DNA from 2 places in the Butyricicoccus porcorum genome. Region 2 is predicted to be linked to the other one. Evidence: predicted binding sites of a transcription regulator. Region 2 holds the regulator's gene; the other holds the start of a gene.
The links. The regulator HrcA, encoded in region 2, represses chaperone genes, less so after heat shock. The targets are predictions, from matches to a motif close to TGTTAGCACTCNNNNNNNNNGAGTGCTAACA.

Region 1: the regulator HrcA is predicted to act here: its motif matches at 5,957-5,987, upstream of ACLM7Z_RS07205 (Hsp20/alpha crystallin family protein).

What each region holds. Positions count from the first base shown of each region.
Region 1 covers NZ_CP178353.1:1,481,327-1,489,108, forward strand. Annotated here, with positions in the region: gene ACLM7Z_RS07175 (LTA synthase family protein) at 1-980, shown strand, start outside; RNA gene ffs (signal recognition particle sRNA large type) at 1,054-1,320, shown strand; gene dnaX (DNA polymerase III subunit gamma/tau) at 1,413-3,050, shown strand; gene ACLM7Z_RS07190 (YbaB/EbfC family nucleoid-associated protein) at 3,066-3,437, shown strand; gene recR (recombination mediator RecR) at 3,444-4,046, shown strand; gene ACLM7Z_RS07200 (MFS transporter) at 4,178-5,356, shown strand; gene ACLM7Z_RS07205 (Hsp20/alpha crystallin family protein) at 5,461-5,889, opposite strand; gene ACLM7Z_RS07210 (AraC family transcriptional regulator) at 6,165-7,037, opposite strand; gene ACLM7Z_RS07215 (sugar phosphate isomerase/epimerase family protein) at 7,350-7,782, shown strand, end outside.
Region 2 covers NZ_CP178353.1:788,422-796,203, reverse strand. Annotated here, with positions in the region: gene ACLM7Z_RS03845 (PFL family protein) at 1-1,220, opposite strand, end outside; gene ACLM7Z_RS03840 (ACT domain-containing protein) at 1,235-1,507, opposite strand; gene hemW (radical SAM family heme chaperone HemW) at 1,520-2,641, opposite strand; gene lepA (translation elongation factor 4) at 2,631-4,442, opposite strand; gene hrcA (heat-inducible transcriptional repressor HrcA) at 4,926-5,966, shown strand; gene grpE (nucleotide exchange factor GrpE) at 6,004-6,600, shown strand; gene dnaK (molecular chaperone DnaK) at 6,645-7,782, shown strand, end outside.

The DNA of each region.
Region 1 (7,782 bases), 690 kb from region 2:
ACACCGAGTTCTGTGTCAACACAGGCATTTACCTGCCGACCGATGGCAATCTGGCGTTTTCCTACTGCACGAATGATTTCTCGCAGAGCCTGCCGAGTCTGTTCCGGGCGCGGGGGTATTCCGCCGAATCGTTCCATTACAATCAGCCGATTTTCTACAACCGCGGCGTCATGCATCCGGCGATGGGGTTTGAAGAATATGTCAGCTATGCCGACTATGTGTCGGACAGCACAGACGCTGCGCTGTTCAGCGATACCTTCCCGTTGGATAACGAGGCGGTATGTGAAAAGTTTTTCGGCGGAGACAGCGAGAGCGGGCAGTTTTGCAGCTTCCTGATTACGCGTTCGGCGCATATGCCGTATACCTATGACGATGAACTGAGCCAGTACGCGCTGGAGCAGTATCCGGAATTCAAGGGCAAGACCGGACATGAGGAGGTAGACTGCCTACAGGCAAAGGCGAAGCTGGTGGACGACATGTTCGGTGCGCTCCGCGACAAGCTGGAGGAAACCGGGCATCTGGACGATACAGTTATTGTCGCGTTTACCGACCACTATGTATATGGCATGACGGATAAGGAGAAGCTGTATGAGGAATCCGGCGTGGACGATACGCTGCTGGTGGAAAAAACGCCGTGCTTTATCTGGGCGGACGGCATGCAGCCGGTGACAGTGGACAAGACGCTGAACACGGCGGATATCCTGCCGACCGTGTGTAACCTGTTCGGCATGCAGGGCGAGTATGATTACCTCGGACGCGATGCGTTTGACGACAGCTATGACGGCTATGCGATATTCCCGGACGGCGACTGGATCAGTGGCGGCGTGTTGTACCGCGATGGCGCAGTGGTAAAGGAATTTTATGACGGCGCGGCGGAGCAGGTCGATCTCGACGCGATGAATCAGACCGCACAAGACTTTATTGACATCAGCAATCTGCTGCTGAAATGTGATTATTATGCGAAAAATAATTCCAAATAAAAGAAATTGATTGCATTGAGGTGCTTTCTATAGTATAATATCCTTGCATGTGGGAAAACGATGCTCCGCGTGGCTGCGCTAGCCGGGACGGCAGCGGTGTCCTGTACCTGCAATCCGCTATAGCAGGGGTGAATCCCGGCCCGCGGGCGGCGCGTGTATTGTTTGACCCGGATCGGAAGGCGATGAAGATTCGGTCCTGCGCAACATCGGACTGTGAACCATGTCAGGCGGGGAACCGAGCAGCATTAAGCAGAACCCGGTGTGTGCCGCGGGAACACCGAGTCTGAGCCGGACGGTACGGGTACCAGGTATTACGTTTCGTTCAACGGCCGGTGCGCGGTCGCGCGGAGCACCGTTCTCTCCATGCGAAACAGCAAACAAACGGGCAATTTCGATTGCCCGTTTTTCCGATTTTCGGGAGAGGAGAGACGCATGTACCAGGCATTGTACCGCAAATGGCGCCCGACCCGGTTCGCCGACGTTGTGGGACAGCAGCATATCACCGATACGCTGCGCGCACAGCTGGAGAGCGGGCGCCTGTCGCATGCCTATCTGTTTACCGGGACGCGCGGCACCGGCAAGACCACCTGCGCCAAAATTTTGGCGCGCGCGGTCAACTGCACCAACCTGCAAAACGGCGATCCGTGCGGCGAATGCCCATCCTGCCGCGGTATTCTCGACGGCAGCGTGCTCGATGTTGTGGAAATTGACGCGGCATCCAATAACGGCGTCGACAACATCCGCGACATCCGTGACGAGACGCGCTATACGCCGGCATCGGTCAAAATGCGCGTGTACATCATCGACGAGGTGCACATGCTGTCACAGGGCGCGTTTAACGCGCTGCTCAAGACGCTCGAAGAGCCGCCGGCGCATGTGCTGTTCATTCTGGCGACGACGGAGATCAATAAAGTCCCTGCGACGATTTTATCGCGCTGCCAGCGGTTTGATTTCCGCCGCATTTCGCCGCACGATATCGCGCACCGACTGACTGAAATCGCGGAGCAGGAGCACATCGCGCTGACCGAAGGCGGCGCGCGCATGATTGCGCGGCTGGCGGATGGTGCGCTGCGCGACGCACTGTCCATTCTCGACCGCGCCGCTGCGGGCAGCAGTGAGCCGATTGATGAGGAACATGTGGCGTCCGGCGTCGGAATTCTGGCGGGTGACACAGCAGTTGATCTGATGCAGCACATCCTGACGGGTGATCTGACGGCGGCCATCGGCCAGCTGGCGGAGAGCTATACTGCCGGGCGTGAGCTGGGTGCGGTGCTCGACCAGTTGCTCGGGCTGATCCGCGACATGCTGCTTGTCAAGACCAGCAAAAGCGATGTTTCCACGCTTCTGTCCCCGGCGTATTCGCTCAAAACGGTACAGCGCCTGTGTGAAGGCGTACCTGCGTCGCGTCTGCTCGCGTATACCGGTATTTTGCAGGAGGCGCTCACGCGCATGCCGCATGCGGCCAACCGCCGCATAGAAGCGGAGCTGTGTGTCGTGCGGCTGTGCCAGCTGACGGCGGAGGATTACGATACGCTGAGCGGGCGTGTGGATGCGCTGGAGGAAAAGCTCGCGCACGGTGTGCCTGTTATGGCTGCTGCGCCTGCGGCACAGCAGCCATCGGACGACGGGTTTCCGTCGGATCTGGACGCACCGCCCCCGGGCGATGAAGACATGCCGCTTTGGGACGACATGGATGCACCCGCGCAGGTGCCTGCAAAACCAAAGCAGCCGGAAAAGCTGGAATGCAGCCCGCAATGGAATGACATCACGCTGGCGGCAAAAAAGCTGCTGCCGATGAGCAAATTCGCACAGCTGACCTTTGCCAAAGGTGTGCTGCATGGCAAAGACCTGCTGGTTGTGTGCGAGGATTCGTTTACGTATGAGCTGTGCAACGAGACCAGCGTCAAGCAGGCGCTGGCGCAGGCCGCACAGACGGTTATGGGCAGGGACTATCGCGTAAAGGTACTGGAAGAAAGCAATGTCAGTGCGCTGTCCACAAAGGCAAACCCGGTTGACGATATCATCCGGCGCGCCGGAGAGTTGGATATTGCATGTGAAATAGACGATTGACAGGAGGATATATCAATGGCAAAGGGTTTTAAGAGCCGCGGCATGGCCGGCAGAGGCGGCGCTATGGGCGGCATGGGCGGAATGAACATGAACGCCATGATTAAGAAGGCACAGAAGATGCAGGAGGAAATGGTCAAGGCACAGGAAGAGCTGGGGCAGAAGGAATATACCGCGACCTCCGGCGGCGGCGCTGTCACCGCGGTGGTCAAGGGCTCCAATGAGATTGTCAGCCTGAAGCTCAACCCGGAGGTTGTTGACCCGGATGACATCGAAATGCTGGAGGATCTGATTGTCACGGCAGTCAATCAGGCGCTCAAGACCGCAGATGAGGAGAGCGCGGCAATCATGCGTCAGGCGACCGGCGGCGGTATGCCGGGCATGTTTTAAGCATCCATGAAATTTTTTGCACCATCGGTGGAAACGCTGATCGATGAGTTTGCCAAGCTGCCCGGCATCGGGCGCAAGACGGCACAGCGGCTGGCGTTTCATGTGCTCAACCTGCCGAAGGAACAGGCGGATGCGCTGGCACAGGCAATTACCAATGCCAAGCAGACCGTACACCTGTGCCCGAAATGCCAGAATTTGACGGATGAGGCGCTGTGCCCGATCTGTTCCGATCCGGCGCGCGACACGCATACCATCTGCGTGGTTGCCGACCCGAAGGATGTACTGGCGTTCGAGAAGACGCGCGAATATCATGGGCTGTACCACGTGCTGCACGGCACAATTTCGCCGCTCAACCACATCGGCCCGGATGATTTGCGCATTCGTGAGTTGCTGCACCGCGTCGCGGAGGAGGACATCCAGGAGGTTATCCTGGCAACCAATCCGGACACGGAGGGTGAAGCGACAGCGATGTATCTGGCGCGGCTGTTAAAGCCGTTCCACATCCGCATCAGCCGTCTGGCATATGGCATTCCGGTCGGCGGTCAGCTGGAATATATCGACGAGGTCACGCTGATGCGTGCGCTCGACGGCAGACAGAGCATTGAATAAACGACAGCGGACGGATTCCTTTGGAGTCCGTCCGTTTTTTATCCGGTTTTGTACCAGTGATATGTCGATATTGTGATAGACTTCCCGTATTCCGCCGTGATATAATCGCAACAGAAGGGGAGGAAAGAAACATGAAGGGAAAAAGACTGAAAGATATGTCGAAACGGCAGCGTTACCTGATTTACGACTTTTTCATTGCATATTTTTCAATGGGACTGTATTTGATTCTGATCGGTTCGGCACTGCCGTCCATCAAGGCGGACTATGGCATCAGTTACCGCATTGGCGGACTGATGATGTCCGCGCAGCAGATTGGCTATCTGGTTACCGGTGTGTGTGTCAGCATGATTGCACAGCGGCTTTCCGTCAAGGCAGTTTATCTTGGCTTCGGCATTCTGGCGTTTGTCGGACTCGCACTGATGATGGTGACAGGCAATCCGTTTGTACTGTTGTTTGCCATGCTGCTCACCGGCATCTGCAAGGGCAGCACGTGCAATTTTGGAAACCAGCTTGTCAGCACGATGTCAGGCAGCAATGCGAGCCTGCTCAATCTGGCGCAGGCATTTTTTGCTGTCGGTGCCTGTGCGGCGCCGCTGGTCGCCATGGTGTGCGGCACATCATGGCGTCTGGCATTTGCCATCACAATTGCAGTCGGTATTGTGATGTTTCTGCATGGCATGCGCGTTGAGATCAGACCGGAGGATTCTGTAAGCAACGAGGACAGCGGAACAGTAGACTTCGGCTTTTTCCGCACAAAAATATTCTGGCTGTGCGCAGCGCTTATCATGAGCTATCTTGCCATTGAGGGCTCGGTCATGGGCTGGCTGGTCACTTATTTTGTCGATTCCGGCGTCGCGAAGGAATCGACGGCACAGCTGCTGGCAACTGCGCTCTGGGGAGCCCTGTTGGTCGGGCGGTTTGCAAGCGCCTGGCTGTCCACGCGGTTCCGCCCGCACCATATGATTGCGGTGATGTCGCTCGGTGTCGCAGTGTGCTTTACCGGGCTGATGATGAGCCATACGCTGGTTCCGATGACGGTCAGTGCGATCGGCCTCGGCCTGTTCATGGCAGGCATGTACGGCACGGCACTGGGCGGAAGCGAAAACCTGATGGAGAAATACCCGATGTGCATGGGTATGTTCATTGCCATTCCGGGCATCGGCGCGGCATTGACACAGAGCGCCATCGGCACGATTGCCGACCACATCGGAATTCGCGGCGGCATGTGCTTCCTGTATGTGCTGGTTGCCGTTCTGCTTGTCGCGGCAGCACTGTTTTTTGTGTATCATCAGAAAAAGACGGTAAAATAAGGCAAATAAGAAGAGCAGGTAACCGGGAAAACGGAAACCTGCTCCTCTTTCATATCAATGCATGGAGGTGGTAATGAGATCCAAAAGATTGTAGGAAGAAAAACTTACTCAATGGCAATCCGGTGACTCTGCGGCAGAACCTGCTGTGCCTTCGGGAGGGTCAGCTGAAGGATGCCGTTCTGATAGGATGCGGAAATTGCATTCTCATCAATGCCGGAGATGTCGAAGGAACGGCGGAACGAACCGTAACGGCGTTCGCGGCGGATGTAGTTGCCATTGTCGTCCTTCTGGTCATTGCTTTCGTTGTGCTCGGCAGAAATGGTCAGGATGCCATCCTTGATGTCGAGGCTGATGTCTTCCTTGTTGAAGCCCGGCAATTCGGCGTCGAGCAGATACTTGTCACCCGCGTCGCGGATATCGGTGCGAAATGCAGGCAGGTCAACATTGCTGTTGCCGAAGAAGCTGCGCTCGAAGTTGTCAAATGCGTTAAACAGATTGTGGTCACGGTATTCAAACGGAATCATTCCAAACATAAGTCATTGTCCTTTCGTAATAAAGTAATCAAAGTGATGTGAAGTAAAATGGGGGGATGGCACGGTGTGCTAGCAATTAGATAAGCTAAGTGCTAACAACAGGTAAAGATGAACTGTGTCACGGGACACGCCTTCCTTCTTCTGCGCCCGGTGGTTTGTACTTTCGGTGCGCTCTTTTTTTGTATGACTATAGTATAGAAGTGGATTGTGAATAAAATTCGCAAAAAATGTGACAAAATTGTTAAAATTAGCACTCTCGATAAGAGAGTGCTAATTCAGGTCTGATCGCGCTCGCCGTGCAGCGATTCGAGGTATTTTTTGCGGTATCGGATCGGCGTGGTGCCGACAATGCGGGTGAACAGTGAATTGAAATAGTTCGTGTTGTCATAGCCGACCATGGTCGCGATGCGCGTTGCGGAGTAGTCGCTGGAGATCAGCAGCGTCTGCGCAAGCCCGATGCGGCGGCGGATGGCATATTGGATGGGAGAGTAGCCGGTTGCGTCCTTGAACGTGTGCGCGAGATAGGGGACAGAACACGACAGAGCTTGTGCAATATTCTCCAGCTTGAGCGGTTCGGTGTAATGCGCATCGATGTATTCCTTGATGCGGGTGGTCAGTTGGGAAGCGGTGTCGGAGATATGTTCTTCTTGCGGCGTGGTCGGCATCTGCGCCGCCAGCATGAGCAGGGATGCTCCCAAAAGCTGTACCGTAACCTGGTCAAACGGATTGCTGTTATAGCGGTCGAGAATCTGCTCCGCGAGATCGCGCAGGAAGCGGAACATGCTCTGTGACGGACGCACATGCGGGCTGTCCTGCGGGATGAAGTGATTTTTCGGCATCCCGCGGAAGTGTACATCAGAAAAGCCAAAGCAGTATGTGCCGATTTCCGTGTCATAATTGGACACGACTTCGTGTAGCTCACCCGCATTGTAATAGATGAGATCGCCCTCCTGGATCATATAGGAAAAGGAATCGATATTATAGGTGCCGAAGCCGCGATAACACAGCAGCAGCTCGCAAAGCGAGTCGTGCCCGTGCATGGGGCGGTCGTGTTTTTCGCGCCCGTAGTCCTGCCGGTTTGCATAAACCAGTGTGGGAAGACGGTTGCCTTCAAAGATGTTTGCGAGGGCAGCGTTCGCTTCGTTCATGGGCTTTTGCTCCTTTCACACGCAAATGACAACAAGATAGTGTAGTGTTCAAAAATTGAAGCTGAAATTTGTGCAGAATAACGGCAAAACAAGCGGTCATCCAGACAACTTACTAGAGGTCAGCCGCTAAAATAGGAGTATAATAAAAGCATAACACAGGAAAACAACACAGTCAATCAATGAAGACAGGATACAAACACAGCGGGAGAAACGTAAAATCGTGTAAAAACCCGGGAATATATGGGGTGACAACAAGATACCGTGTTTTCTGCCGCAACAAAGACTTAGAGGATGATAAGGAGTGTGTAAGCTATGAGTATGAATATTTGTGGAGCACCGAGCTGCTGGGGTGTTGATGATCCAAAGAATCCGTATCTGCCGCCTTGGCAGAGAGTCCTTTCCGAGGCGAGCCAGGCAGGCTACCGTGCCATTGAGCTTGGCCCGTGGGGATATATCCCGAACGACGTCGATACCGTTGCGGCAGAACTGGAGAAGAACGGTCTTGCCATTGTCGTTGGCACGATTTTCCATGATCTTGTCGATCCTGCCAACCAGCCGAGCGTCCTTCAGGCAGTCGATGATATCTGCAAGCTGATTACCGATCCGAAGATGCCGAAGCTGCCGGTACATGAGGGACAGAAGTGGCCGACCCCGTACCTGACTGTCATGGACTGGGGCCATGATGAGCGCGACTTCGCGGCAGGTCATTTCGACCGTGCACCGCGCATGAACGACGAAGAATGGG
Region 2 (7,782 bases):
CCGATGGCCGGGATGACACGGACAGCCGTGGTCTTGCAGTTGACAACACCGATGGCAGCTTCATCCGCGATAATAGCGGAGATGGTTTCTGCCGGAGTGTCACCCGGAATGGCGATCATATCCAGACCGACCGAGCAGACCGCAGTCATGGCTTCCAGCTTGTCCAGATGCAGCGCACCTTCCTGTACGGCATGAATCATGCCCTCGTCTTCCGAAACCGGGATAAATGCACCGGACAGACCGCCGACCGAAGCGGAGGCCATGACGCCGCCCTTCTTGACCGCGTCATTCAGCATGGCGAGAATTGCCGTTGTACCATGTGTGCCGCAGCATTCCAGGCCGACTTCCTCCAGAATGCGTGCGACTGAGTCGCCAACTGCCGGGGTCGGTGCGAGCGACAGATCGACAATGCCAAACGGTACGCCGAGGCGTTCGGATGCAATCGAACCAACCAGCTGACCCATACGGGTGATCTTGAATGCAGTCTTTTTGATGATATCTGCGACTTCGTTAATCGAACAGTCACCTGCACGGCGGATGGCCGAATGAACAACGCCCGGGCCGGATACACCGATATTCAGCACACAGTCCGCTTCACCGACACCGTGAAATGCACCTGCCATGAACGGATTGTCCTCAACGGCATTGGCAAAGACAACCAGCTTGCCTGCGCCGATGCACTGCTGATCGGCGGTCAGTTCGGCGGTCTCACGGATGACCTCACCCATCATGCGGACAGCGTCAAGGTTGATGCCTGCTTTGGTGGATGCGACATTGACCGAAGAGCATACCAGATCGGTCGTAGCCAGTGCTTCCGGAATAGAGCGGATCAGAATTTCATCGCCCTTGGCAAAGCCCTTCTGAACGAGGGCAGAAAAGCCGCCGACAAAGTTGACACCACAGGTCTCTGCCGCGCGGTTGAGTGCCTGTGCCAGCGGGACATATGAGGTTGCATCAGTCGCCGCACCGATCATGGAAATCGGGGTGACAGAAATGCGCTTGTGGATAATCGGAATGCCAAGCTCAGCTTCAATCTGCTCGCCGGTTTTGACAAGATTTTCCGCCTTGCGTGTAATCTTCTCATAGATTTTGTCGGAAACCGCATTGATGTCATCGGAGATACAGTCGAGCAGGGAGATACCCATGGTAATGGTACGGATATCCAGATGCTCATCCTCGATCATCTTGATGGTTTCCATGATGTCAAAGCTGTTAATCATAATGCGGACTCCTCTCAGATGCGGTGCATGGCGTTGAAGATATCCTCATGCATCAGGTGCACCTTCATGCCCAGATCTACGCCGTCCGCTTCCAGCTGTGCGGTCAGTGCCGGGAAGCTGATATCACAGTTTTCCAGCTCGACGAGCATAATCATGGCGAACAGGTCGCCGCCCATGATGTTCTGACGGACATCAACGATGTTGATGGAATGACTGCTCAGGGTGTTGGAAATCCGGGCGATGACGCCGGTACGGTCCTTACCTGCTACGGTTAACATTGCACGCATGTTTGTTTCCTCCTAGTGCGTTTCAGCCGCGTCGAGCGCGGCGAGAATAATGGGATTGGAAATCAGGAATCCGGCGTCAGTGAGATGCCAGTGGCTTCCTGTATGACTGATATGGGTTGGTGGCAGGACGGAAAATGCCTGCTCAATAGGGGTGGGATCGCGTCCGAATGTGGCGCGGTAGTATGCTGCATCCCAGCCGTCCGAGGTGCGGAGGGAGAGCATGATATATTCCAGTGCGCGGTCAATGTGCTCGTCTTCTATGACCGGGCGGGCAGTCCCTGCCAGCCATGTGCTGAGGTCACGCGGCCATTCGATGCGTTGTCCGCCGAAATCGGCGTGTGCACCGGGGCCGAAGCCGAGATAGGGCGACTGTGCCCAATACCGGCTGTTGTGGCGGCTGCGGAAGTGGCTTTCGCGCGCAAAATTGGAAATTTCGTAGTGTTCAAAGCCTGCCTGTGCCATTTTTTCACATAGCAGCAGATACATATCTGCCTGTGTGTCTTCCTCCGGCAGGATGGGATTCTGTTGTCCAAGCGGCGTGTGCGGCTCGACAGTCAGCCCGTAGCACGACAGGTGTTCCGGCTCCAGTGCGAGCAGCGCGTCAATCGACTGTTCCAGCTGTGGGACAGTCTGTCCCGGCAGAGCATACATCAGATCGACACTGAGGTTATCAAAGCCCGCACGCCGGGCACGGAAAAAGGCATCCTGTGCCTGAGCGAATGTATGGATACGCCCAAGGGCGCGCAGCTCTTCGTCGTGCGCCGACTGAATGCCCATCGACAGGCGGGTTACACCTGCTTCGCGCGAGATTGACAGAAATTCGTCTGTCATGGAGTCCGGATTGGCTTCGACGGTGATTTCCGCATTTGGCTCGACAGCATACCGCCGCCGCAGCTCGTCCAGCGTGCGCGCGATGCGCGCACCGCCCAGCAGGCTGGGCGTGCCGCCGCCGAAGTAAATTGTATCGATGGTATAATCGGTACAGTCCGGCGCGGCCTGGACGAGCTGCGCCAGCAGGCGGTGCACATAGGCATCCCACTGCTGCGGCTGTCCCGCAACGGAATAGAAATCACAGTAGGCACATTTTGCCGCGCAGAACGGCACATGGATATAGATACCCAGCTTATTCTTCATCCAGCTTAAGCACCGCCATAAAGGCTTCCTGCGGCACCTGGACGGAACCGAGGGCACGCATACGCTTTTTGCCTTCCTTCTGCTTTTCCAGCAGCTTTTTCTTTCGGGTGATGTCGCCGCCATAGCACTTGGCAAGGACATCCTTGCGCATTGCCTTGATGGTTTCACGCGCAATGATCTTGTTGCCGATGGCGGCCTGAACCGGGATTTCGAACAGCTGACGCGGGATATTATCCTTCAGCTTTTCGACAATTTTACGTGCGCGTCCATATGCTTTGTCCGTATGGACAATGAATGACAGCGCATCGACCGGGTCGCCGTTGAGCAGGACATCCAGCTTGACCAGATCGGACTTGCGGTAGCCAATCAGCTCGTAATCGAGCGAAGCATAGCCGCGCGTACGCGATTTGAGTGCGTCAAAGAAATCATAAATAATTTCACCCAGTGGCAGCTCATAATGCAGCTCGACACGGTCGGTGTCGATGTACTGCATGTCCTTATAAATGCCGCGTCGTTCCTGACACAGATCCATGATATTGCCGACATATTCACTCGGCGTCATGATGCTCGCTTTGACATACGGCTCTTCAGCGTAATCCAGCGTAGTCGGGTCAGGATAATTGAGCGGGTTGTCGATATATTCCTCCTCGCCGTCCGTGCGTTTGATTTTGTAGATAACGCTCGGTGCGGTGGTGATGAGGTCGAGATCATATTCGCGTTCGAGGCGTTCCTGAATGATCTCCATATGGAGCAGGCCGAGGAAGCCGCAGCGGAAGCCAAAGCCGAGGGCAATGGAGCTTTCCGGCTCGAAGGTCAGAGAGGCATCATTTAACTGGAGCTTTTCCAGTGCGTCGCGCAGATCGGGATAGCGTGCGCTGTCCGCCGGATAGACACCGGAAAAGACCATCGGCTGTACCTTGCGGTAGCCGGGCAGCGGCTCGGCGGCACGGTTTTCGGTACCGGTGACGGTATCACCGACGCGCGTATCAGATACATTTTTAATGGAAGCGGTAAAATAGCCGACCTCACCGGCACACAGGCCGTCTGCGGACGGTTCGAGCGACAGCGGGCGCATATAACCGGCTTCGACAACCTGGAACTGTGCACCGGTCGCCATCATGGAAACCTTCATGCCGGGCTTGATGCAGCCTTCCATAACGCGGACATAGACAATGACGCCGCGATAGGTATCATACTGGCTGTCGAAGATGAGGGCGCGCAGCGGTGCATCCGGATCGCCATCCGGCGCAGGGATATCGCTGACAATGCGTTCGAGCACTTCTTCAATATTGATACCCATTTTGGCAGAGACCTCCGGCGCATCCTCTGCGGGTATGCCGATGATATCCTCGATTTCATGCTTGGCGCGCGCCGGGTCAGCGGACGGCAGATCGATTTTATTGACGACCGGCAGAACCTCCAGACCGTGCTCGATGGCGAGATAGGTGTTGGCGAGTGTCTGTGCCTCAATGCCCTGCGTGGCATCGACGACGAGTACAGCGCCTTCACATGCAGCGAGTGAGCGCGATACCTCATAATTGAAGTCGACATGGCCGGGCGTGTCGATCAGGTTCATCTGATATGTTTTCCCGTCCTGCGCTTCATAGTCCATGCGCACGGCACGGGCTTTGATCGTAATGCCGCGCTCACGTTCCAGATCCATATTGTCCAGCAGCTGGCTTTCCATTTCGCGCTGGGTAACGGTATGGCATTGTTCCAGCAGGCGGTCAGCCAGCGTGGATTTGCCGTGGTCGATGTGCGCCACAATCGAAAAATTGCGGATGAGAGATTGGTCTTTCATGATTGCTCCTTTTGCGCCGCACAGCAGGAGAAGCTGCTCTGCGGCAGGCGTTCACGGCGGCAGGTATGCCCGCCGTTTTATCGTAAATACTAGTATATCATAGCATTTCGTGCTGGACAACGGAAATTGCGCATAAAAACAACGGAAAAAGTAGTGCCGACGCGCACAGAGGAGAGACGGAACCGGTTCGTGCAATCCAAGCGGCTCCTTCTGCGGGTCTGGCTCGCGCCGTGAAACCGGCGCGCGCAGGGAACAGACACCTGATTTGAAAAACTGCCCAAATCCCGCCGGGAAATTCTGCCCCAAACGGTCAATTTTACAGCAATTTTCAACATTCACAAATTATTCACAGAATTTCCCCGGCTTTTCCTTGACATTGCGGGGGACGGGTGGTATCTTGTATTTAGCACTCAGAGAGGTTGAGTGCTAACACTCAAAGCAAGACAGTGCTAAAGCACCCGGAATCATCAGGAGGTGAACACCGTGGAGCTGTCCGCACGAAAAAAACTGATCTTAAAGACAATCATCGGCGATTATATTCGCACGGCAGAGCCGGTTGGCTCCAAGGCGATTGCGAGCCGTCCGGAGCTTGGATTTTCTTCCGCTACCATCCGCAATGAGATGAGCGAGCTGGAGGAAATGGGCTATCTGGAAAAACCGCACACCTCTGCCGGACGCATTCCGTCGCCCGCAGGCTATCGCCTGTATGTCGATGAGCTGATGGGTCAGCCAAATCTGACCGCCGCTGACGTCGACCGCATCAATTCGGTTATGAAGCTCAAGGTCAAGGAGCTTGACCGCATGGTGTCTGAGGCCGGCAAGCTGATTTCCAATCTGACCGATTATACGACGCTCGCCGTCACGCCGGTGATGCAGCGCGTCACCATCCGGAAATTCCAGATTATCTCAGTCAGCCCGGTGGATTTTGTCATCGTTGCCGTCACCGACAGCGGCGTTGTCAAAAACAAGATGTTGCGCACTGCGGCTCCGGTGACAGCGGATGAGGCGGAGCTGCTGACTTATGTGCTCAACCAGACGCTGACCGGCATCCCGATCGATGCCATCACGCCGGAACGGTTCGACATCGTCCGCCGCGCCGCAGGTGTCACCGCACTGCTGACACTGGTTGCAGAATTTCTCAATGAGTTCATCGAGGAGATGAGCGAACAGAAGGTATTTTTGCAGGGTGCCTCCAAGCTGCTGGCATATCCGGAATATAGGGATGTGCACAAGGCACAGGAGCTGCTGGATTTCATCTCGGATGAAAGCAACATGCCTGCCCTGCGGGCGTTTACCCGCGACATCGACGGCGTGCGCATCACCATCGGGCCGGAAAACGGCAAGGGACCGATGCAGAACGCGAGCATGGTCTATGCGACCTATAACATCGGCTCAGTCGGACGCGGCCTGATCGGGATCGTCGGCCCGACCCGAATGGATTACGCGAAGCTGTCCGCACGGCTGGCGCTGTTCTCCAAAGGGCTCAATCGTTTGATTGCCGAGACCTTTTTCGACGAAGACTAGCATGCAGTTGCATAGCATATGATTACCCCGCCGCGGCATGGCGGCGATGGAGGAGGAACGACCACACATGGAAACCAAAGACAGCGTAGAGCAGGAAACCGTTCAGCAGGAAGCGGAAACCGCAGCGGCTGCGCAGGCGGAAAAGGCTGCCGGAGCTGCTGAGGCGGAATCGGCCGAAGAAAAAAAAGAGCTGACCGCAGAGGAAAAACTGCAAAAGCAGTTTGATGAGCTGAATGACCGCTATATGCGCATGGCTGCCGAATACGACAACTTCCGCAAGCGCGTCGTAAAGGAACGCGATATGATCCGCTCGGAGGCAACCGGAAAGGCCCTGTCCGCCATCCTTCCGATTTATGACAATCTGGAGCGTGCGCTGGCGCAGGAAACCGCCGATACCGAATATAAAAAGGGCGTCGAAATGACAGCACGGCAGTTTGAGTCTGCGCTCGAATCGCTCGGCGTCGAAATCATCACCGCGGAGCCCGGCTCCGCATTCGATCCGACCGTACACAACGCGGTCATGCATATCGAAGACGAAGACCTCGAGGAGAACAGCATTGTAGAATGCTTCCAGAAGGGCTTCCGTCACGGCGACAAGATCATCCGCACGGCGATGGTCAAGGTCGCAAACTGAATTCTTTGTAAAATAACATCTTTTCTAAATAGGAGGAACTTATCATGGGCAAGATTATCGGCATTGACTTAGGTACTACAAACTCTTGTGTCGCTGTCATGGAAGGCGGCGAGGCTGTCGTCATCCCGAACAGCGAAGGTGCAAGAACCACCCCGTCTGTCGTAGCATTCAATAAGCAGGGCGAGCGCATTGTCGGCCAGACCGCAAAGAACCAGGCTGTCACCAATGCAGACCGCACCATCATTTCCATCAAGCGTCACATGGGCTCGGATTACCGTGTTGCCATCGACGACAAGAAGTATTCCCCGCAGGAAGTTTCTGCAATGATCCTGCAAAAGCTGAAGGCGGATGCGGAAGCCTACATCGGCTCTCCGGTTACCGAGGCAGTTATCACGGTTCCGGCATACTTCACTGACGCACAGCGTCAGGCAACCAAGGACGCAGGCAGAATTGCAGGCCTGGACGTCAAGCGTATCATCAACGAGCCGACCGCAGCTGCACTGGCTTACGGTGTAGATAAGGAATCGGAGCAGAAGATCATGGTCTATGACCTCGGCGGCGGTACGTTCGATGTCTCCATTCTGGAAATCGGCGACGGCGTTCTGGAAGTTCTGGCAACCGCAGGCAACAACCACCTCGGCGGCGATGACTTCGACCAGCGCATCATCGACTGGATGGCTTCTGAGTTCCAGAAATCCAACGGCATCGACCTGCGCGGCGACAAGATGGCAATGCAGCGCCTGAAGGAAGCTGCTGAGAAGGCAAAGATCGAGCTGTCCGGTGTCGCAACCACCACCATTTCCCAGCCGTATATCACCGCGGACGCAACCGGCCCGAAGCATCTGGAGCTGACACTGTCCCGCGCAAAGTTCAATGAACTGACCCATGACCTTGTTGAAGCAACCATGGGCCCGGTTAACCAGGCAATGAGCGACGCAGGCCTGTCCGCTGGCGACCTGTCCAAGATCCTGCTGGTCGGCGGTTCCACCCGTATCCCGGCGGTTCAGGAAGCCGTTAAGAAGATCACCGGCAAGGATGCATTCAAGGGCATCAACCCGGATGAATGTGTCGCAGTTGGCGCAGCTATTCAGGGCGGCGTACTCGGCGGCGATGTCAAGGACGTCCTGCTGCTGGATGTCACCCCGCTGTCCCTCGGCATTGAGACCCTTGGCGGCGTATGCA